DNA from 2 places in the Kitasatospora sp. NPDC090308 genome. Region 1 is predicted to be linked to the other one. Evidence: riboswitches for the same ligand, from Rfam matches in the RefSeq annotation. Region 1 holds a riboswitch; the other holds the start of a gene.

Region 1 (11,290 bases):
GAGGTACGAACGGTGGAACGCGCTACTGGAGTTGCTGGCCGAGCACGGCAAGCTGGACGTCGAGGAGGCGGCCGACGCGCTGGACGTCTCGGCCGCGACCATCCGCCGCGACCTCGACCAGCTGGCCCGCCAGCAGATGCTCACCCGCACCCGCGGCGGCGCAGTGGCGCACAGCGTCTCCTACGACCTGCCGCTGCGCTACAAGACCGCCCGCAACGCCGACGCCAAGCAGCGGATCGGCTCCCTGGTGGCCGGCCTGATCGCCCCCGGCGAGGTGGTCGGCCTCAACGGCGGCACCACCACCACCGAGGTGGCCCGGGCGCTGGCCGTCCGGCCCGACCTGGCCGAGCACCCCGAGGGCGGCCAGAGCCTCACCGTGGTCACCAACGCGCTCAACATCGCCAACGAGCTGACGGTCCGTCCGCAGGTGAAGATCGTGGTCACCGGCGGCGTCGCCCGCCCCCAGTCGTACGAGCTGATCGGCCCGCTGGCGGCCCAGGTGCTCGGCGAACTCGCCCTGGACACCGCGGTGCTGGGCGTGGACGGGCTCGACACCGAGCACGGTGCGACCGCCCACCACGAGGGCGAGGCGGCGGTCAACCGGCTGCTCGCCGAGCGGGCCCGGCGGGTGGTGGTGGCCGCCGACTCCTCCAAGCTGGGCCACCGCGCCTTCGCCCGGATCTGCGGGCTGGAGGCGGTCGACACCCTGGTCACCGACAGCCAGGTGCCGCAGGAGCTGGCGGACGCCTTCGCCGACGCCGGGATCGCCGTCCTGACGGCCTGAACGCCCGGGCGGCCCGCGCACGTCGGCGGCCCCGCCGTCCGGATACCGGACGGTGGGGGCACCGGCGTTGCGCGGGGCGCAACGGGATCTGACACTTCGATAACTTCCGTCCCTACAGGTCTGGACCACTGCGCGCGGTAGCTGCCAGGGTCGCCGCTGTCACCCTCCTGAAGGCGGTACCCCCGTGAAGCGATCAGCGCTGCTCCCCCTGCCCCTCGTCGGATGCCTGCTGCTGGCCGGCTGCGGCGTCCTGTCCGGCGGGGGCGACGTGACGCTCGACCTGGTCGCGGCCGACTACGGCACCGACGCCTCCAACAGCAGCAGCGTCTACTGGAACAAGGTGGCCCGGGACTTCGAGGCCGCCAACTCCGGCGTCAAGGTGCACGTCGACGTGGTCTCCTGGGACGACATCGACAAGCACGTCGCCGACCTGATCGCCAAGGGGAGGACCCCCGACATCGTGCAGACCGGCGGCTTCGCCGACCAGGTCGCCGCCGACCGGCTCTACCCCGTCGGCGACGTGCTCTCCATGGAGGCCCAGGCCAACCTGCTGAGCTCGTTCAGCAAGGCCGGCCAGGTGCTCGGCAGCCAGTACGGCATCCCGTTCATCTCCTCCAGCCGGGTGTTCGTCTACAACAAGACCATCTTCGAGAAGGCCGGCATCACCGCCCCGCCCGTCACCTGGGACGACCTGCGCAAGGACGCCGACCTGATCAAGAGCAAGGTCCCGGGCGTCACCCCCTACGCGCTGCCGCTCGGACCCGAGGAGGCCCAGGCCGAGTCGATGATCTGGACGATGAGCGGCGGCGGCGAACTCTCCGACAGCGTCGGCAACTACACCATCGACAGCCAGCAGAACCGCGACACCTTCAAGTGGCTGCGCACCAACCTGGTCGACCGGGGCCTGACCTACGACGACCCCGGCCAGGTCAACCGGAAGGACGCCTTCGCCGCCTTCGCCAAGGGCGAGGTCGCCATGCTCAACGGCCACCCCGGGCTGATCAAGGCCGCGACCGACGCCGGCGTCCAGTACGGCACCGCCGCGGTCCCGCGCCGGAGCAAGGAGGTCAAGGAGGTCGCCTTCGGCGTGGCCGACTGGCTGATGGCCTTCAAGGCCAACGGGCACCGGGCGGAGATCAAGAAGTTCCTGAACTTCACCCTCTCCAAGCAGAACACCCTGGCCTTCGACGAGGAGTACAACCTGCTCCCGGTCACCCAGGACACCCTCGACGACATGTCCGCCAACCCCGCCCACCAGGACCTCGCGCAGTTCCTGCAGAACCTGCCCACCGCCAGCTTCTACCCCTACGGCGACCCGTCCTGGGACAAGGTCAGCAGCATGATCAAGCAGCAGATGGGCAAGGCCGTGAAGTCCGGCGGCGAGCAGGTGCTCGGCGAGCTCCAGACCACCGCCGTCGCGGAGGCGGCCAAGGCCCGCCAGGGCTGACGGTCCCGGGGCATAGCCTGGACGCATGGCCGAACTGACCGAACGCGACCGGGCGGTGCTCGCCCTGGAAGCCCGCGGGTGGCGGACCGCCGGCGCCAAGGAGCAGGCGATCCGGCAGGAGCTCGGCATCTCCGCCACCCGCTACTACCAGCTGCTCAACGCCCTGCTCGACCGGACCGAGGCGCTCGCCCACGACCCGGTCCTGGTCAACCGGCTGCGCCGGGTCCGGCAGGCGCGGCGCGACGCCCGGCAGTGAGCCCGCGGGAGGGCTGCCGACCCCTGCCGGCGGGTAGCGTCGGGGCATGGGAATCGCCGAACAGATCACGACCGAGGCAGGGCGGACCGGACTGGCGGGCCTGCTCGCCGACCCGAAGTCCGCCGTGGTGGGGCTCGACTTCGACGGCACGCTCGCCCCGATCGTCGCCGACCCCGAGCGGGCCCGCGCCCATCCGGGCGTCGTGCCCGCCCTCTCCGCGCTCGCCCCGCTGATCGGCGCGGTCGTCGTGGTCACCGGGCGCCCGGCCGCGACCGCCGCCGCCTACGGCGGCTTCGCCGCCGCCCCCGGACTGGAGCAGCTCACCGTCCTCGGCCACTACGGCGCCGAACGCTGGGACGCCCGCACCGACGCCGTCACCGCCGCCCCGCCCCCGCCCGGGGTGGCCGCCGTCCGGGACGAACTCCCCTCGCTGCTGCGGGAGCTGGGCGCGCCCGAGGGCACCTTCGTGGAGGACAAGGAGCGCGCGCTGGCCGTCCACACCCGGCGCGCCCCCGAGCCGGACGCGCTGCTGGAGCGGCTGCGCGGCCCGCTCGGCGAGCTGGCGCGGCGGCACGGGCTGGTCGTCGAGCCCGGCCGGATGGTCGTCGAACTGCGCCCGCCGGGGATCGACAAGGGGGTCGCCCTGCGCGGCTTCCTGGCCGAGCGGGACGCGGGCCCGGTCCTCTTCGCCGGCGACGACCTCGGCGACCTCGCCGCCTACGCGGAGGTCGCCGCCCGCCGCGCGGCCGGCCACCCCGGCCTGCTGGTGTGCAGCGGGCCCGTCACCGGCGAACCGCCGGTCGCCGAACTCGCCGAGCGCGCCGACCTGGTGGTGGCGGGGCCGGCCGGGATCGTCGACCTGCTGAACGGGCTCACCGAGCTGCTGCGGTAGCGGGGCGCGCACCGACGGGGGCGCGGCGGTCCTCCCGCGCGCCCCCGGTTCCGCGTGCGCCGTGCGGTTCAGGTCGTGCGTTCAGAGCGCCTTGAGCTGGTCCAGGAACCACTGCTGGGGCGGCAGGGCGGTGGCCGCGGCGGCCAGGCGCTCGGTGCGGTCGGCGCGTTCGGCGGCGGGCATGGCGAGCGCCTCGGCGAGGGCGTCGGCGGTGGCGACCACGTCGAACGGGTTGACGGTGATCGCGTCCTCGGCGAGCTCCGCGTGGGCGCCGGCCTCGCGGGACAGCACGAGGGCGCAGCCCCGGTCCGAGACGACCGGGACCTCCTTGGCGACCAGGTTCATGCCGTCGCGGATCGGGTTGACCAGGGCGACGTCGGCGAGCCGGTAGGCGGCCAGCGAGCGCGGGAAGTCGTCGTCGACGTGCAGCAGGACCGGCTGCCAGTCGCCGGTGCCGAACTCGGCGTTGACCTCCTCGGCGACGCGCCGCACGGCGGCGGTGTAGTCGCGGTACTCGGCGAGGTCGGTGCGCGAGGGGTAGGCGAAGGCGATGTGGACGACGTTGCCCAGCCACTCGGGGCGGGTGCGCAGCAGGTGCCGGTAGGCGAGCAGGCCGCGGACGATGTTCTTGCTGAGCTCGGTGCGGTCGACCCGGACGATGGTGCGCCGGTCGCCGACGGCCGCGCGCAGGGCGGCGAGGCGCTCGTCGACGTCGGGCCGGTGGGCGCGTTCGCGCAGGAACTCGCCGTCGGCCCCGAGGCCGTGCACGCCCAGCCGGGTGGTGCGGCCGCCGTGCGTGACGGTGAGTGCCTCGCGGTCGACGCGCGCGCCGAGCAGGGCCTCGCAGCAGTCGGCGAAGGCGAGCGCCCAGCGGCGGGTGAGGAAGGCGGCCCGGTCGGCGCCGAGGATGCCCTCCAGGACGGCGGCGGCGACGTCGTCGGGCAGCAGCCGGTAGTAGTCCGGCGGGGCCCAGGGGGTGTGCGAGAAGTGGCCGATCCGCAGGTCGGGGCGGAGTTCCCGGAGCAGCGCGGGGGCCAGCGAGAGGTGGTAGTCCTGCACCAGGACGGCCGCGCCGGGGGCGGCCTCGGCGGCGAGCGCCTCGGCGAAGGCGGTGTTGTACGCCCGGTAGGCGTCCCACTCGGTGCGGAAGTCGGCGTCGAAGGCGGGCTGCACGGGCGTCTGGTAGAGCAGGTGGTGGACGAACCAGAGGGTGGAGTTGGCGACGCCGTTGTAGGCGCGGGCGAAGGTCTCCGGATCGATGTCCAGCATCCGGACGGCCTGTCCGCCGACGTCGTGGCCGGCCCGGTCGAGGCGCCCGTCGGGGGCCTGCCGGGCGGCGGTGCGGTCGGCGTCGGAGAGCGCGGCGCAGACCCAGACCGCGTTCGGGTCGTCGATGGCGGAGAGCCCGGAGACCAGGCCGCCGCCGCCTCTGCGGAGGGTCAGCGCGCCGTCGTCCTCCGTGCGGAAGGACACCGGGCCGCGGTTGGAGGCCACCAGGATCGGGGCGGCTCCGGACTGCTGGGAGCGTTCGGACACGTGATCGGCCATACAGCCAACCTTGCCGTGCGATCACCGGACCAAACCACTCGGCGCGGTCCGCGGCAGGTGAACAGTGGGGGCGGGGCCGCCGGACCGCGCCGCCCGGGGCCGGGCGGTCAGCGGTCGCGGTACTCGGGGACGGTGGCCATCGGGGGGCGTTCGGTGGCCGGGACGGGGTGGGTGCGGGGGGTGAAGCCGGCCGGGGTGCGGGTGTACTGGGTGAGCAGCGGGCGGACCAGGTCGGGGTCGGCCTTGAGGCGGTGGGCGCGGTCCAGCCGCTCCAGGGCGGTGCGGTAGATGGTGGCGGCCATCCGGCCGAGGGCCTGGCCGTCCTGGTGCCGGTGGTGCCGCACGCCCACGTCGACCTGGGCCAGCGCGTCCAGCCCGGCCAGCTCCAGGGCGTCCACCAGCAGGCCGAGCTCGACGCCGTAGCCGGTCGGGAAGGGCAGCCGCTCCAGCAGGCCGCGGCGGGCCGCGTACTCGCCGCCGAGCGGCTGGACGAAGCCCGCGAGCTGCGGCCAGTGCAGGCTGAGCAGCGGGCGGGCGACCAGTTCGGTGACCCGGCCGCCGCCGGCCGGGACGACGGCGCCGTCGGCCTCGAACGGCCGGTCGTACATGGCCTTGACCAGGTGCAGGCCGGGGTCGGTGAGCAGCGGGCCGATGATGCCGGAGACGAACGCCGGGTCGAACTCGCGCAGGTCGGCGTCGACGAAGCAGACGATCGCGCCGCTGGTGGCGAGCAGCGAGCGCCACAGCACCTCGCCCTTGCCGGGCTCGGCGGGCAGCCGGGGCAGCAGCGCGTCGCGGTGCACCACCCGGGCGCCGGCCGCGGCCGCGGCGGCGGCGGTGCCGTCCCGCGAGCCGGAGTCGACCACCACCAGCTCGTCCACCAGGGGGACGCGCTCGACCAGCTCGGCCCGGATCGCGGCGACGATCTCGCCGACGGTGGACTCCTCGTCCAGCGCGGGCAGCACCACGCTCACCGTGCCGGCCGCCCCGGCGGCGCGCTTGGCGGCCAGCAGCAGGTCGAGCGGCCGGTCGGCGGCCGTCCACGAACGGCGGCGCAGCCAGTCGGCCACCTCCGGCAGTACCCCGGGCTCGGGCTGCTCCGGCACGTCTCGCTCCCTGTCTCGGTTCGTCTCGGTTCGTCTCGGGTGTCGGACGCGGGGGTCGGTCCGAGCGGGCCTTCGGATACAGTCTTGGTATCGCGATCGCGCCTTCGCACCCGGGGGTCGCTCGCAGCGTACGACCACAACTTCACAGAGCTCATCCAGAGGGACTGAGGGAACGGCCCGTTGAAGTCCCGGCAACCCTCCCGCGCGGCCTGCAGGCCCGGCGGGACAGGTGCCAATTCCGTCCCGGACGCGACCGCGATCCGGGGAAGATGAGGAGAAAGGGCCTCGCCACCATGGCTGTTGACACCGCCGCACCCACCACCGTCGACCTCGGTCCGGCGACCGCGCTGTCCTGTCGCGAGTGCGGTGCGCGCTCCCCGCTCGGCCCGGACTTCGCCTGTCCCGAGTGTTTCGGCCCGCTGGAGATCGCCTACGACTACACGGGCTACGACGCCGAGGAGCTGCGCAAGCGGATCGAGGCCGGCCCGGCGTCGATCTGGCGCTACGCCCCGCTGCTGCCCGTCCCGGCCGACGTGGCCGGCAAGCCGAACCTGAACCCGGGCTGGACCCCGCTGGTCAAGGCCGACAACCTGGGCCGCGAGCTGGGCTTCACCGCGCAGCTGCACGTCAAGGACGACTCGGGCAACCCGACCCACTCCTTCAAGGACCGGGTGGTGGCCTGCGCGATCGAGGCCGCCCGGGCCTTCGAGTTCACCACGCTCTCCTGCTCCTCCACCGGCAACCTGGCCGGCGCGGTGGGCGCCGCCGCCGCCCGGGCCGGCTTCAAGTCCTGCGTGTTCATCCCGCACGACCTGGAGCAGGGCAAGGTCGTGATGGCCGGGGTGTACGGCGGCGAGCTGGTCGGCATCGACGGCAACTACGACGACGTGAACCGCTTCTGCTCCGAGCTGATCGGCGACCCGGCCGGCGAGGGCTGGGGCTTCGTGAACGTCAACCTGCGCCCGTACTACGGCGAGGGCTCCAAGACCCTGGCGTTCGAGATCTGCGAGCAGCTCGGCTGGCGGCTGCCCGACCAGATCGTCATCCCGATCGCCTCCGGCTCCCAGCTCACCAAGATCGACAAGGGCCTGCAGGAGCTGATCAAGCTCGGCCTGGTCGAGGACAAGCCCTACAAGATCTTCGGCGCCCAGGCCGAGGGGTGCTCCCCGGTCTCCGCGGCCTTCAAGGCCGGCCGCGACGTGATCAAGCCGGTCAAGCCGGACACCATCGCCAAGTCGCTGGCGATCGGCAACCCGGCCGACGGCCCGTACGTGCTGGACATCGCCCGCCGCACCGGCGGCGCGGTCGAGGACGTCACCGACGCCGAGGTGGTCGAGGCGATCAAGCTGCTCGCCCGCACCGAGGGGATCTTCGCCGAGACCGCGGGCGGCGTCACCGTCGGCGTGCTGAAGAAGCTGGTCGAGAACGGCCTGCTCGACCCGTCCAAGGAGACCGTCGCGATCAACACCGGCGACGGCCTCAAGACCCTCGACGCGGTCGCCGACGCCGGCATGACCGCCGTGATCCGCCCGACGCTGGAGTCCTTCCGCGCCGCCGGCCTCGCCACCGCCTGACCCCCAGCCGTAGGACACCCCACGCCCCGAGGAGCACCGCATGAGCGCCACCGTCCGCATCCCGACCATCCTGCGCACCTACACCGGCGGCGCCGCCGAGGTGACCGCCGAGGGCGCCACCCTGGCCGCCGTCATCGCGGACCTGGAGGCGAACCACGCCGGCATCGCCGCCCGGCTGCTGGACGACGGCGGCAAGCTGCGCCGCTTCGTCAACGTGTACGTGAACGACGACGACGTGCGCTTCGCCGAGGGCCTGGAGACCGAGATCAAGGACGGCGCCTCGGTGTCGATCATTCCGGCGGTGGCCGGCGGCTGCTGACCCGGCCCGCATTCCCGCAGCCGCCGCCCGGTCCGGAATTCAATTACCCGGACCGGGCGGCGGCTCCGTGCGTACCGCGGCCAATGGGCCGCGCACCTGCGGTTCTCCCGTCCGGCGGGCCGCCGGAATTCCGCCGGGGCCCGGGGAGTAGAGTGCCGGGCAGGGCCGTTCCCCTCCCCGGCCCGGTTCAATCCTCGATTACCGCACCGCGCCCCGCCCGGCCGGGCCGCCTCCCGTCCCGCGCCCCGAGACGTGCGCCGGGCGGCTTTCCCCGCCTTCTGTCAGGCCGCCGTCAGAATTGTTCCGGCGTTTTGCGGTGACGCGTCCGTTATGTCCCGCCGCAATTGTCGGCGGATGCGCCTTTCGCCCGGGACATCCCCCGCCGGGTGGCGGGTTTCCCCGGAAATTGGGCCTGTTGCAGAGGGCGCATATCCGGATACATTCAGCCGCGACAGAGGCTGCGCCGTACGGGGGGGAGTCCCCAGGCCGGTCTTCCAGACCTCCGGGTCCGCGTCCTGCGGATCTCTGAAGGGCCCAGCACAGCACAAGGGGAGTTCGGAATGGCTCAGGGCACCGTCAAGTGGTTCAACGCCGAGAAGGGCTACGGCTTCATCGCGGTCGACGGTGGAGCGGACGTGTTCGTCCACTACAGCGCGATCCAGATGGACGGCTACCGCACCCTGGAAGAGGGCCAGCGGGTCGAGTTCGAGATCTCGCAGGGTCAGAAGGGTCCGCAGGCCGACATGGTCCGCGCCGCCGGCGCCTGACGGCCCCGGCAGACCCGCACGCACCGAAACCGCGGGCCCGCCCCCGACGCGACGCGTCCGGGGCGGGCCCGCGGGCTTTCCGGGGCCGCCCGGGCCACCAGCGGGTTTCCCGGCGGGGCGGTCGGCGGGGGCCGAATGGGCTTGCACTCGCCACCCCAGAGTGCTAATCATTGGCGTTAGCACTCACAGCGTGAGAGTGACAAACGGACCGGGCCGGTGAGGCCCCGGAAGCGGTAGGGGAAGGGACCCCCGCTCTCCTGGGCCGTCCGTCGCGGGCACCCCTTGGTCCGAGCAGTCGACCGTGTCCCGGAGGACCACTTCTGATGGCCAAGATCATCGCCTTTGACGAGGAAGCCCGCCGCGGCCTTGAGCGTGGCATGAACCAGCTTGCCGACGCCGTGAAGGTCACGCTCGGCCCCAAGGGTCGCAACGTCGTCCTGGAGAAGAAGTGGGGCGCCCCCACGATCACCAACGACGGTGTCTCCATCGCCAAGGAGATCGAGCTCGAGGACCCGTACGAGAAGATCGGCGCCGAGCTGGTCAAGGAGGTCGCCAAGAAGACCGACGACGTCGCGGGTGACGGCACCACCACCGCCACCGTGCTGGCCCAGGCGCTCGTCCGCGAGGGTCTGCGCAACGTCGCCGCCGGCGCCAACCCGATGGCCCTCAAGCGCGGCATCGAGAAGGCCGTCGCCGCCGTCTCCGACCAGCTGCTGGCCCAGGCCAAGGACGTGGAGACCAAGGAGCAGATCGCCTCCACCGCCTCCATCTCGGCCGCCGACACCCAGATCGGCGAGCTCATCGCCGAGGCCATGGACAAGGTCGGCAAGGAAGGCGTCATCACCGTCGAGGAGAGCAACACCTTCGGCCTTGAGCTCGAGCTCACCGAGGGCATGCGCTTCGACAAGGGCTACATCTCCGCCTACTTCGCCACCGACCTGGAGCGCATGGAGGCGAGCTTCGAGGACCCGTACATCCTCATCGCCAACTCCAAGATCTCCTCGGTCAAGGACCTCCTCCCGCTGCTGGAGAAGGTCATGCAGAGCGGCAAGCCGCTCGTCATCATCGCCGAGGACGTCGAGGGCGAGGCCCTCTCCACCCTGGTCGTGAACAAGATCCGCGGCACCTTCAAGTCCGTCGCCGTCAAGGCCCCGGGCTTCGGCGACCGCCGCAAGGCCATGCTCGGCGACATCGCCATCCTGACCGGCGGCACCGTGATCTCCGAGGAGGTCGGCCTCAAGCTCGAGAACGCCGGCCTGGACCTGCTGGGCACCGCCCGCAAGGTCGTCATCACCAAGGACGAGACCACCATCGTCGACGGCGGCGGCGACAGCGACCAGGTCGCCGGCCGGGTCAACCAGATCCGCGCCGAGATCGAGAACTCCGACTCGGACTACGACCGCGAGAAGCTCCAGGAGCGCCTGGCGAAGCTCGCGGGCGGCGTGGCCGTCATCAAGGCCGGCGCCGCGACCGAGGTCGAGCTCAAGGAGCGCAAGCACCGCATCGAGGACGCGGTGCGCAACGCCAAGGCCGCCGTCGAGGAGGGCATCGTCGCCGGTGGTGGCGTCGCCCTGCTCCAGGCCGGTGTCGCGTTCGAGAAGCTGGAGCTGGAGGGCGACGAGGCCACCGGTGCCAACATCGTCCGCGTGGCCCTGGAGGCCCCGATCAAGCAGATCGCGACCAACGCCGGCCTCGAGGGCGGCGTCGTGGTCGAGAAGGTCCGCAACCTGCCCGCCGGCCACGGCCTGAACGCCGCGACCAACGAGTACGTCGACCTGATCGCCTCCGGCATCATCGACCCCGCCAAGGTCACCCGCTCCGCCCTGCAGAACGCCGCCTCCATCGCGGCGCTCTTCCTCACCACCGAGGCCGTCATCGCCGACAAGCCGGAGAAGGCCGCCGCGGCCGCCGGCGGCGGCATGCCGGGCGGTGACATGGACTTCTGATCCGCCCGCCGGTTCCCACCGGCCCGGATCGGTCAGTCTCACGCCGTGAGGGCGGCCTCCTTCGGGAGGCCGCCCTCACGGCGTTCTCGCCGGGGTCACCCCTTCGTGGGACGCTGGGGCCATGGACGGTTTCGGCGGCTTCGGGCCCGACTACCTTGAGGGCGAACAGCGTCATGAGGAAGAGGGGAGGCCGACGATGGCGGTCATGGCGGTCGAGTCGGACCAGCAGTGGTCCTACCTGCTGGACACCTGGCGGGAGCTGGACGCCCCCGAGGGCTGGCGCACCGAGATCGAGGGAGGCCGGATCCAGTTGGTGCCACCGCCGGACAATCAGCACAACCGCATCGCCGAGAAGATCCACCGGGCCCTCGTGCGGCACCTGTCCGACGAGGTCGGCGTCTACCAGACGCTCGGAACGCAGATCGCCAGGCTGGAGAAGCTGTACATCCCCGACCTGGTCGTGGTGGACGAGACGCTCCTCGCCGGGGAGGACAACGTGCCGATCGACGCGTCGGACGTCCTGCTGGCCGTCGAGATCACCTCGCGCAGCACGGCCCGGCAGGACCGGACGAAGAAGCTCTGGGGCTACGCGCACGCGCCCGTCCCGCTCTACCTGCTGATCGACCGCTTCGACCAGCCGGGGCCGACGGT
Region 2 (11,290 bases), on a different contig from region 1:
TCGGCGACCCGGTGCCGCAGCCGCCGGGCCTCGCTCTCGGCGGCGCTGCGCTCGGCGGCGGCGGCGGCCCGCGCCTCGGCCAGCTCCCCGGCCAGCCGGCGGTTCTCGGCCTGCGCCCGCCGGGTGTCCGCCTCCAGCGAGCGGACCTTCTTGCGCAGCGACTCCGCCTCCCGGCGCACCCCCTCGGCCTCGGCCCGGTGCCGCTCCAGCTCGCCGCGGGCCGCGGCCCGGGCCTCGGCCAGCTCCTCCTGGAGCTTCTCGGCCAGCCGGGCGGCCTCGGCGGCGGCGCCCTCGGCGTCGACCCGCTCGGCCTCCTCGCCGGCCTCCTCCACCAGCCGGGCCCAGCCGGACGGGCGGACCAGGTAGGCGGCGGCGGCCACGTCCATCGGGTCGGCGGCGGCCGGGACGGCGCCCGACTCCAGGGCCTGCACCAGGTCGGGCTGGCCGAGCCGCAGCCGTTCGGCTATCCGGACCCGGAACGCCGGGTCCGACTCCAGCGCGGCGGCCAGCGCGGTCCCCGCGTACTTGGCCCGCCGGGCCGGGGTGAACTTGGCGTACGGGCGCAGCGAGGCGGGCAGCTCGCCCGGGGCGATGCCGCCGAGCGCGTCCGAGGCGATGCCGACCACCCGCCGGCGCACGCCCTCGGGCAGGGGGCGCCCGGCCGTCTCCGCCGCGTCGTCCCGGGCCGGGGCGGGCGCGGTCCCGTCCGGGCCCGCCGGCGCGTTCGCTGCCTCCGCCACTGTCCTCGGCTCCGATCCTGGTCCTGGCGGGCCCTCCCGGCGGGTGCCGGGCGGGTGTTGGTGTCCGCCGCTGCTGCCAATTGTCCCGTCTACCGTGCCGCTCCGACAGCACCCCGCCGACGAGTGCGCCCCGCGCCCCCGTCCGGGCCGGACGGGAACGCGGGGCGGTGGGGACGGCGTCAGCCCTGCTGGGCCCCGCCCTCCGCGGACTCCTCGGCGCCGGGGCGGGCCACCAGCTCGACCTGGTCGACGGCGTTGCACCAGCGGCAGCGCACGGACTCGATGGTCTCCGCGAGCACCTGGGTCTCCTCGACCTTGGACTCGCCGGAGAGGTCGAAGTGCAGGAAGTCGGTCACCCGGGACGAACGGGTGACGTCGAACCGGGTCAGGTTGCCGCACAGGGTGCAGCGCCAGCGGGTCTCGGCGGTCGGCGCGGCAATGCTCATCAGTGGTCCCTCTCGGCTGGTCCCGGTTCCGGGCCTCCAGCCTATTGCCTGCCGCCGGACGGGCGGATCACCGGTCCACAGCCCGGACGCTCACCCGCCCGGAGCAGCGCCCGGTGTCGCGGGTGCGCCCCCGAGGAATGCTGACCGGCATGGTGCTCTCCGCCCCCGCCCGGGCCGGTTCGCCGGCGGCCGAGCGGGCCGCCCGCACCCCGGTCGCCAGCTACCTGCTGATCGCACTGGCCGCGCTGGCCATGCTGCTCGGCCCGTCCGGCCCGAACCCGCTGTACGGCAGCGGCGACGCCCGGGCCTGCGCCGAGCAGCGCTACGAGCACCGCTGGGGCGCCGTCCCGGCCGAGCTGCTGGGGGGCCGTCCGCTGACGGCGGCCCAGCTGTCGGCGCTCCCCCCGGCGGCGCCCGGCTGCGTGCTGCCGGCCACCCCCGGCAAGATCCCCGAACTGTCGGTGCTGACCGCGCTGTTCGTCCACGCGGGCTGGCTGCACCTGGTGGGCAACCTGCTGTTCCTGTTCGTCTTCGGCCCGGCGGTGGAGGCCCGGCTGGGCCGGGTCCGCTTCCTGGTCGGCTACCTGGCGATCGGCTACCTGGCCACCTACGGCTACGCGCTGGCCGAGGCGGGCACCCCGGACGCGGTGCGGGCGCTGGTCGGCGCGTCCGGCGCGATCGCCGGGGTGCTGGGCGCGTTCCTGCGGCTGTACCCGAGGGCCCGGGTGACCACGCTGGTGCCGGCCCTGCTCTTCCTCCCGCTGCGCTTCCCGGCCTGGCTGGTGCTCGGCCTGTGGTTCGCGCTGCAGTTCTGGTCGGTCACCTCCGGCGGCGACGGGGTGGCCTACCTGGTGCACGTGATCGGCTTCGTGACGGGCTGGCTGTTCGCGTGGGCCGCCCGTCCGGCGGGCGATACCCTGGGCGCACCTTCTCGAACAGGAGTCGTCCAGTGATCACCGCGATCGTCCTCATCAACACCGACGTCGACCGGATCCCCGAGATCGCCGAGGCGATCGCCGCCATCGAGGGCGTCAGCGAGGTCTACTCCGTCACCGGCACCTACGACCTGGTCGCGATGGTCCGGGTCCGCAACCACGAGGACCTGGCCGAGGTGATCCCCGGCCGCCTCAACAAGGTCCCGGGCGTCTCCAACACCGAGACCCACATCGCCTTCCGCACCTACTCCCAGCACGACCTGGAGGCCGCGTTCTCGCTCGGCCTGGACGGCTGAGCGCTCAGCGCTGCTGCTGGGTGTCGACCACGCAGCGGCCGCCCTCGTTGCGGTAGGTCCACTTCGCGCCGTCGCTGACCAGCTCGCGCACCGCGGTCAGGAACCGGTCCAGGTGCTCGACGGGCGTCCCGGCGCCGAAGCTGACCCGGATCGCGTTCAGGCTGCGCTCCCCCGGCAGCGAGGACTCCGGCGCCCCGCACTCGCTCGGGGCGCTTTCCTCACCGCCGAGCAGGGTGCGCACCAGCGGGTGGGCGCAGAACAGCCCGTCCCGGACGCCGATGCCGTACTCGGCGGAGAGCGCGGCCGAGAAGTGCGAGCTGTTCCAGCCGCGCACCACGAACGACACCACGCCGACCCGGTCGGAGCCCTCGCCGAACAGGCTGAGCACCCGCACCTCGGGGATCGCCGCCAGGCCCTCGGTCAGCTTCGCCACCAGCGCCCGCTCCCGGGCCTCCAGCACCTCGAAGCCGGCCTCGTCCAGCGCCCGGCAGGCCGAGGCGATCGCGTACGCGCCGATCACGTTCGGCGAACCGGCCTCGTGCCGCGCCGGGCCGGTGTGCCACTCCACCGCCACCGAGCCGTCCAGCTCGCGGGCCACCGTCCGGCTCGCCCCGCCGCCGGCCAGGTACGGCTCGGCGGCGTCCAGCCAGTCCGAGCGGCCCGCCAGCACCCCGGCGCCGAACGGCGCGTACAGCTTGTGCCCGGAGAACGCCACCCAGTCGACGTCCAACTCCCGCACCGAGACCCGGTGGTGGGGCGCCAGCTGGGCCGCGTCCAGCACCACCCGGGCGCCGTAGCGGTGCGCGACGGCGGTCAGCTCCCCGACCGGCCACAGCTCGCCGGTCACGTTCGACGCCCCGGTCACGCAGAACAGCTTCGGCCCCTCGGCCGCCCCCAGCAGGGCCTCCTCCAGGGCCGCCACCGCCTCCGCGTGCGACCGCGGCGCCCGCAGGTAGCGCACCGTCAGGCCCTCGCGCCGCCACGGCAGCAGCGAGGCGTGGTGCTCGGTCTCGAAGGCGAACACCTCGGTCCCGGCCGGGACCGCCCCCGCCAGCAGGTTCAGCGAGTCGGTGGTCGCCCGGGTGAACACCACCTGGTCCCCGTCCCGCAGGCCCAGGAACTCGGCGACGGTCCGCCGGCTCTGCTCGAACAGGTCGGTCGACAGCTGCGACAGGTACCCGGCCCCCCGGTGCACCGACCCGTAGTACGGCGCGTACGCCGCGACGTCGTCCCACACCCGCTTCAGCGCCGGAGCGCTCGCCGCGTAGTCCAGCGCCGCGTAGCCGACCTTCTCGCCGGAAGCCAGCGGCACCTCGACGTCCCCGCCCAGCACCGCCAGCGGCTCGCAGATCTCGGTGGTCACAGACATGGGTGCACTCCTCCACGGGGTCAGGACCCCGGAGGAGCTGCACCGGAAGTCCGCGCTTGCCGCGCGGACTGGTCGCCGCACGGCCTGGTCCTCACCCAGGGCACCCCGCCACGGACGGAGGGTTGCCGGACAGCCAGCTGGGGCTTCGCGCTGTCACTCATGACCTGGCGAAAACAGTACACGAGACGCGTCCCGTCTCAACACCCGTCCACATGGCGAGAAGGCGCGGGACGGCCGAGGGGCCGGGGAACGACGGCCCCGGCCCCCGGACGGGCGTCCGCTACGCCTGCGTCGCCTCCGCCCAGCGCTTCAGCAGCGCCCCCGCCGCCCCCGAGTCGATCGCCGCCGCGGTCCGCTCCATCGCCGCCGCGATCTGCGCGGTGAGCGGCGCCTCCGCGAGCTCCAGCGCGACCAGCGCGGCGGCGCTGTTGAGCAGGACGGCGTCCCGCACCGGCCCGCGCTCGCCGTTCAGGACCCGCCGGGCGACGTCCGCGTTGTGCTCGGCGTCGGCGCCGCGCAGGGCCTCGATCCCGACCAGCTCGATCCCCACCTCGCGCGGGTCGAACCCGGTCTCCGTCACCTCGCCGTCGCGGATCACCCAGACGTGCGAGGTGGTGGTGACGGTCAACTCGTCGAGCCCGTCGTCCCCCCGGAAGACCAGCCCCTGCGCGCCGCGCCGGGCCAGCACGCCGGCGATCAGGCCGGCCAGCCGGGTGTCGAAGCAGCCGACGGCGTGCGAGGTGACCCTGGCCGGGTTGGTGAGCGGGCCGAGGATGTTGAAGACCGTCGGGACGGCCAGTTCGGCCCGCGCCTGGGCGGTGTGCCGCATCGAGGGGTGGAACTTGGCGGCGAAGCAGAAGGTCAGGCCGACCTCCTCGGCCACCGCCGCGACCCGGTCGGCGGGCAGTTCCAGGTTGATGCCGAGGCGGCCGAGCACGTCGGAGGAGCCGGAGGCCGAGGAGGAGGCCCGGTTGCCGTGCTTGACCACCTTCGCCCCGGCGGCGGCGGCAACCACCGCGGACATGGTGGAGATGTTGACCGTCCTGGCCCGGTCGCCGCCGGTGCCGACGATGTCGACCGCCGGGCCGGGGACGTCCAGCGGCACCGCGTGCGCGTACATCGCCTCGACCAGGCCGGCGATCTCCTCGACCGTCTCGCCCTTGCCGCGCATCGCGATCAGGAAGCCGCCCACCTGGACGGGGCTGGCCTCGCCGCTCATGATCCGGTCCATCGCCCAGGCGGTGTCGGCCTGCGAGAGGTCGTTGCCCTGGAGCAGCGAGCTGAGCAGGTCGGGCCAGGTGCGGACCACCTGCGCGGGCTCGCTACCGCCGTTCGCAGAGTGCGCGTTCACCATGGCTGACTCCAGCTCTCGTCATCGTCCCGGAGGAATCCCGAAGAAACGACGTCAGCCTATCGAGCGAGCGGGGACGGCCGCCCCGGGTTGCCGCCCCCTTCTCTCCAGCTGAGACGCGGCGGCGCCGGTCAGCGCCCGGCGGGCGCCCGCCGGGCGAGCCGGGCCCGCAGCAGCGCGGTCGCGGCGTCGGCGAGGCCGACCGGGTCGACCGGGTGGGAGATCGCGGCGTCGGCCCGGCTCCAGGCGGCGAGCCAGGAGTCCTGCGGCCGGCCGATCACCACCAGGACCGGCGGGCAGCCGTAGATCTCGTCCTTCAGCTGCCGGGTCAGGCCGAGACCGCCGACCGGGGCGGCCTCGCCGTCCAGGACGCAGAGGTCGACGCCGCCCTTCTCCAGGGCGCGCAGCACCGCGGGCGCGGTGGCGCACTCCAGGTAGTCGAGGGCGGGGACGTCCGCGGCGGGCCGCCTGCCGAGGGCGAGGGTCACCTGCTCACGGGTGTTGCGGTCGTCGCTGTAGACGAGAACGGTGAGCGTCTCGTCGGAGTGCTGCGCCATGGCCCCTGCTTCCTGGTGCTCGTCCTCTTATATGTGTGCCCACGCCGGGCGGCCCCGGCCGAACGGCCCAGTGTGACCCGGGCCACGTCCCTGGACGGATGCTACTCCCGCGCGCCCGTCCTGCGGAGACCCCGACGCGATCTCGCTCAAGCCGCCGCGCCCGGGAGTCACCCCGGCGGCCCAGCGCGCTCACCCGCTCGAACAACCGTCAGAAAACGGACGGTGCGCGAGGCGGGCATACCTCACGCACCGGACACTCCGAGGGAGACCCCCCGGCGTGAAGACGGAATAAGGGACCGACATAATGTCCGTCGTGGCGACAGCAACAGCAACAGAAACCGGACACGCGCACGGAGCGGTCAACAGGCCGAACCTGGTCAGCGTCGGAACCATTGTCTGGCTGAGCTCGGAGCTGATGTTCTTCGCGGCCCTGTTCGCGATGTACTTCACCCTCCGCTCGGTCAAGGGTGCCGAGTTCTGGCACGAGAAGGCCCATGCCCTCAACGTGCCGTTCTCCTCGGTCAACACCACGATCCTGGTGCTCTCCTCGCTCACCTGCCAGCTCGGCGTGTTCGCCGCCGAGCGCGGTGACGTGAAGAAGCTGCGCTCGTGGTTCACGATCACCTTCGTGATGGGCGCCATCTTCATCGGCGGCCAGATCTTCGAGTACACCGAGCTGGTCAAGAAGGACGGCCTGTCGCTGTCCTCGGACCCGTACGGCACGGTGTTCTACCTGACCACCGGCTTCCACGGACTCCACGTGACGGGTGGTCTGATCGCCTTCCTGCTGGTCCTCGGACGGACCTACGCGGCGCGGCGGTTCACCCACGAGCAGGCAACCGCGGCGATCGTGGTGTCGTACTACTGGCACTTCGTCGACGTCGTGTGGATCGGCCTGTTCGCGACCATCTACCTGATCAAGTAACAGCCGCCCCGCCCCTGACCCGGCGTCACCTTCGACGCCTGGGAGTCGGGGGCAGGCTGCTGCCGACCAGATCCTGACACCGGGGTTATTCCGTGAAAAAGCTCTCCGCACGACGGCGCCACCCACTGGCGGCGGTCGTCGTTCTACTTCTCGCCCTGGCGGCCACCGGGGGGCTGTACGCCGCTTTCGCGCCCGCCGAGAAGGCGCAGGCCGACAGCTCGGCGCAGTCGCTCGCCATCGACGAGGGCAAGAAGCTCTTCGCCGTCGGCTGCTCCTCCTGCCACGGCCTGAACGGCCAGGGCACTTCTGACGGCCCGTCGCTGGTCGGCGTCGGTTCCGCGGCGGTCGACTTCCAGGTCGGCACCGGCCGCATGCCGGCCCAGCAGCCGGGCGCCCAGGTCCCGCGCAAGAAGAACATCTACTCCCAGGCCGAGATCGACCAGCTGGCCGCCTACGTGGCCTCGCTGGGCCCGGGCCCGGTCGCTCCGGACAGCAAGCAGTACCAGCCCTCCGACGACCCGGTGACCAACGCCGAGCAGGTCGCCAAGGGCGGCGAGCTGTTCCGCACCAACTGCGCCCAGTGCCACAACTTCGCCGGCAAGGGCGGTGCGCTGACCAACGGCAAGTACGCGCCGTCGCTGGAGGGCGTGGACGCGAAGCACATCTACGAGGCCATGCAGACCGGCCCGCAGAACATGCCGTCCTTCCCCGACACCACCATGCCGGAGGAGCAGAAGCGCCAGATCGTGGCCTTCGTCCGCCACACGAACGACGAGCCCAACCCCGGTGGTCTCGCGCTGGGCAGCCTCGGTCCGGTGACCGAGGGCCTGTTCGGCTGGATCTTCGGTCTCGGCGCGCTGATCGCGATCGCGATCTGGGTCGCCGCCCACACCACCAAGGCCAAGAAGTCATGAGCCACGACATGTCAGAGAACCTGCCGGAGGCGCACGACGCCTCCCACGGCACGGCCGTCGCCACCCACGGCGACCCGTTCGCCGACCCGGGCCTGCCGGCCCACGAACCGCGTCGGACCGACATCGACGAGCGGGCCGCCAAGCGGGCCGAGCGCCAGGTGTCGCTGCTGTTCGTGGTCTCGATGCTGGCGACCGTCGGCTTCATCGCGTCCTACGCGTCGATCGACGCCGACAAGCTGGTCTACATCTTCCCGCTGGGCCACGTCAGCGCGCTCAACTTCGCCCTGGGCATGACCCTCGGCGTGGCGCTGTTCTGCATCGGCGCGGGCGCGGTCCACTGGGCCCGCACCCTGATGTCGGACCACGAGATGCCGGCCGAGCGCCACCCGATCGAGGCCGACGACGACGTCCGCAACGACGTCATCGAGCAGTTCAGGACGGGTGCCGCGGAGTCCGGCTTCGGCCGCCGCAAGATGATCCGCAACACCCTGATCGGCTCGATGGCCCTGGTGCCGCTGTCCGGTGTGGTGCTGCTGCGCGACCTCGGCCCGCTGCCGGAGAAGAAGCTGCTCCACACCAACTGGGTGGAGGCGACCCCGGCCCAGCCGATCAAGCTCGTCAACATGAACACCGACGAGCCGATGAAGCCCGAGGACATCGTCCAGGGCTCGCTCACCTTCGCGAAGCCCGAGGGCCTCGAGGAGTCGGCCGAGGACTTCCAGCAGCGGATCGCCAAGGACGCCCTGATGCTCATCCGGATCGCCCCGGAGGACATCAAGGACGACAAGTCCCGCGACAAGGGCTTCGAGGGCATCCTCGCCTACTCGAAGATCTGCACCCACGTCGGCTGCCCGATCTCGCTGTACGAACAGCAGACCCACCACGCGCTCTGCCCCTGCCACCAGTCGACCTTCGACCTGGCGGACGGCGCTCGCGTCATCTTCGGCCCGGCCGGCCACCCGCTGCCGCAGCTGAAGATCACCACCGATGAGCAGGGCTACCTGGTCGCCACCGGCGACTTCGACGAGCCCGTCGGCCCGAGCTACTGGGAGCGTCCGCGATGAGTTCCGCAAGCGGCACCAACACCGGCGCCTCCAAGCCGGCCAGCACCCGCGCCAAGCCCGCCAACAAGGCCGAGGCCGCTGCCGACTGGGTGGACGGCCGGGTCGGGATCTACTCCCTGGCCAAGGCCAACCTGCGCAAGATCTTCCCGGACCACTGGTCCTTCATGCTCGGCGAGATCTGCCTCTACAGCTTCATCATCATCATCCTCACGGGTGTGTACCTGACGCTGTTCTTCAAGCCGAGCATGGCCGAGACCGTCTACCACGGCTCGTACCTGCCGCTGAACGGCATCCGGATGTCGGAGGCGTACGCCTCCACGATGAACATCAGCTTTGAGATCCGCGGCGGTCTGCTGATCCGGCAGATCCACCACTGGGCCGCCCTGGTCTTCGTGGCCGCGATGCTCGTGCACATGATGCGCGTCTTCTTCACCGGCGCCTTCCGCAAGCCGCGCGAGATCAACTGGGTGTTCGGCTTCCTGCTGCTGGCGCTGGGCATGTTCGACGGCTTCTTCGGCTACTCGCTGCCGGACGACCTGCTGTCGGGCACCGGCATCCGCTTCATGGAGGGCGCGATCCTGGCGGTGCCGATCGTCGGCACCTACATCCAGATGTTCCTGTTCGGCGGCGAGTTCCCGGGCACCGACATCGTCCCGCGCTTCTTCACCATCCACGTGCTGCTCATCCCGGGCATCATGCTGGGCCTGCTGGTCGCGCACCTGATCCTGGTCTTCTACCACAAGCACACCCAGTGGGCGGGCCCGGGCAAGACCGAGAAGAACGTCGTCGGCATGCCGCTGATGCCGGTCTACATGGCGAAGGCCGGCGGCTTCTTCTTCCTGGTGTTCGGCATCATCGCGGCGATCTCCGCGATCGCCACGATCAACCCGATCTGGGCGTACGGCCCGTACCGTCCGGACCAGGTGTCGACCGACGCCCAGCCCGACTGGTACATGGGCTTCTCCGAGGGCCTGATCCGCATCATGCCGGGCTGGGAGATCTCGGTCTGGGGCGGCCACACCCTGAACCTGGGCGTGTTCGTGCCGCTGATGATCTTCCCGCTGGTGCTGGCCGCGATCGCGGTCTACCCGTTCATCGAGTCCTGGGTCACCGGCGACAAGCGCGAGCACCACATCCTGGACCGCCCGCGCAACGCCCCGGTCCGCACCGCGCTCGGCGCGGCCTGGATCTCGCTGTACCTGGTCCTGCTGGTCGGCGGCGGCAACGACCTGTTCGCCACCCACCTGCACCTGTCGATCAACTCGATCACGTACTTCGTCCGGGTCGGCTTCTTCGTGGTGCCGGTCCTCACCTTCTTCGTCACCAAGCGCTGGTGCCTCGGCCTCCAGCGCCGCGACAAGGAGAAGGTGCTGCACGGCCGCGAGTCCGGCGTCATCAAGCGCCTGCCGCACGGCGAGTTCGTCGAGGTGCACACCCCGCTGGCGCCGAAGGACCTGCACACCCTCACCGCCCACGAGCAGCCCCAGCCGCTGGAGCTGCCCGCCGAGACGGACGAGAACGGCGTGGCCCGCAAGGCCGGCGTGATCACCAAGACCCGGGTGAAGCTCTCCGAGGGCTTCTACGGCGAGGGCAACCAGATCGCCAAGCCCACCACCGAGGAGTACCACGAGATCACCAGCGGCCACGGCCACCACTGATCCCGGGTAGCTGTCCCGCCACGTCAGCACCCCCCTCCGGCTCCGGCCGGAGGGGGGTTCTGGCATCTCGGGCCGGAACCCGCCCTGACGCCCTGTTATGTTGACCGGGTGCACGTGGCGATCGATCACCAGTCCCCCACCCCGCCCTACGAGCAGGTCCGCTCGCAGATCGCGGCCCGGGCCCGTACCGGCGAGCTCCCGGTCGGCCTGAAGCTCCCCACCGTCCGCGCGCTGGCCGAACAGCTCGGCCTGGCCGCGAACACCGTGGCCCGCGCCTACCGCGAGCTGGAGGCCGACGGGGTGGTCGAGACCCGCGGCCGGGCCGGCACCACCGTCGCCCCCACCGGGGACACCTCGCACCGCCTGGCCGCCACCGCCGCCGCCGAGTACGCGGCCCGCGCCGCCCGCCTCGGCCTCACCCGCGACGAGGCGCTGGCCGCGGTCGCCACCGCCCTGGACGCGGCCTACCGCTGACCCGCCGGGCGGACAGCGGCGAGGTCCGCCCGGCGGGAGCCTCGCTCCCCGGGCGGACCTCGCCGCGCCTCACCGGCCCGTCGGGCTCGCGCTCGGACCCGGGTTGACGCTGGGGGCGGGCATCGCGTTCGCCGCGTCCCCGGACGCCGCCGTGCTGACCGGCTTGCCCAGCGCGCTGTGCTTCACGTACTCGTCGAAGCCGATGTTCCAGTCGCCGAACCCGTTGCCGAACGGCTCCATGTCGTGGCCCTTGCTGTTGACCACCTGCACGACGTCACCGACCCGGGTGTTGTCGAAGAACCACTTGGCCTCGTCGGTGCTCATCCCGGTGCAGCCGTGGCTGACGTTCTCCTTGCCCTGCGACGACACGGACCACGGTGCGGCGTGGACGTACTCGCCGCTCCAGGTGACCCGGGTCGCCCACTTCACGTCCAGGTCGTAGGCCTCGCTGCTGCCGGCCGCGATGCCGATGGTCTCGCTGCTCATCCGGACGTCGGACTCCTGCCCGAGCACCACCTTGACGCCGTTGCGGGTGTCGAAGCCGGGCTTGCCGGTGGTGAC

What was found. Region 1 has a riboswitch for S-adenosylmethionine ahead of thrC (threonine synthase). Riboswitches for the same ligand answer to the same signal wherever they lie in the genome.
Region 2: another riboswitch for S-adenosylmethionine. It lies ahead of ACIQVD_RS01910 (aminotransferase class V-fold PLP-dependent enzyme); the one in region 1 lies ahead of thrC (threonine synthase).

Annotation. Positions count from the first base shown of each region.
Region 1 covers NZ_JBIVXY010000002.1:67,493-78,782, forward strand. Annotated here, with positions in the region: gene ACIQVD_RS04300 (DeoR/GlpR family DNA-binding transcription regulator) at 1-784, shown strand, start outside; gene ACIQVD_RS04305 (extracellular solute-binding protein) at 969-2,231, shown strand; gene ACIQVD_RS04310 (DUF3263 domain-containing protein) at 2,257-2,487, shown strand; gene otsB (trehalose-phosphatase) at 2,534-3,379, shown strand; gene ACIQVD_RS04320 (trehalose-6-phosphate synthase) at 3,461-4,927, opposite strand; gene ACIQVD_RS04325 (glucosyl-3-phosphoglycerate synthase) at 5,035-6,033, opposite strand; SAM riboswitch class I at 6,182-6,309, shown strand; gene thrC (threonine synthase) at 6,327-7,607, shown strand; gene ACIQVD_RS04335 (MoaD/ThiS family protein) at 7,648-7,926, shown strand; gene ACIQVD_RS04340 (cold-shock protein) at 8,487-8,693, shown strand; gene groL (chaperonin GroEL) at 9,017-10,639, shown strand; gene ACIQVD_RS04350 (Uma2 family endonuclease) at 10,836-11,290, shown strand, end outside.
Region 2 covers NZ_JBIVXY010000001.1:444,568-455,857, forward strand. Annotated here, with positions in the region: gene ACIQVD_RS01890 (NYN domain-containing protein) at 1-740, opposite strand, end outside; gene ACIQVD_RS01895 (hypothetical protein) at 920-1,186, opposite strand; gene ACIQVD_RS01900 (rhomboid family intramembrane serine protease) at 1,336-2,139, shown strand; gene ACIQVD_RS01905 (Lrp/AsnC ligand binding domain-containing protein) at 2,136-2,417, shown strand; gene ACIQVD_RS01910 (aminotransferase class V-fold PLP-dependent enzyme) at 2,422-3,786, opposite strand; SAM riboswitch class IV at 3,834-3,951, opposite strand; gene trpD (anthranilate phosphoribosyltransferase) at 4,067-5,140, opposite strand; gene ACIQVD_RS01920 (hypothetical protein) at 5,269-5,694, opposite strand; gene ACIQVD_RS01925 (heme-copper oxidase subunit III) at 5,999-6,619, shown strand; gene ACIQVD_RS01930 (c-type cytochrome) at 6,712-7,533, shown strand; gene ACIQVD_RS01935 (Rieske 2Fe-2S domain-containing protein) at 7,542-8,597, shown strand; gene ACIQVD_RS01940 (cytochrome bc complex cytochrome b subunit) at 8,594-10,255, shown strand; gene ACIQVD_RS01945 (GntR family transcriptional regulator) at 10,364-10,729, shown strand; gene ACIQVD_RS01950 (Ig-like domain-containing protein) at 10,799-11,290, opposite strand, start outside.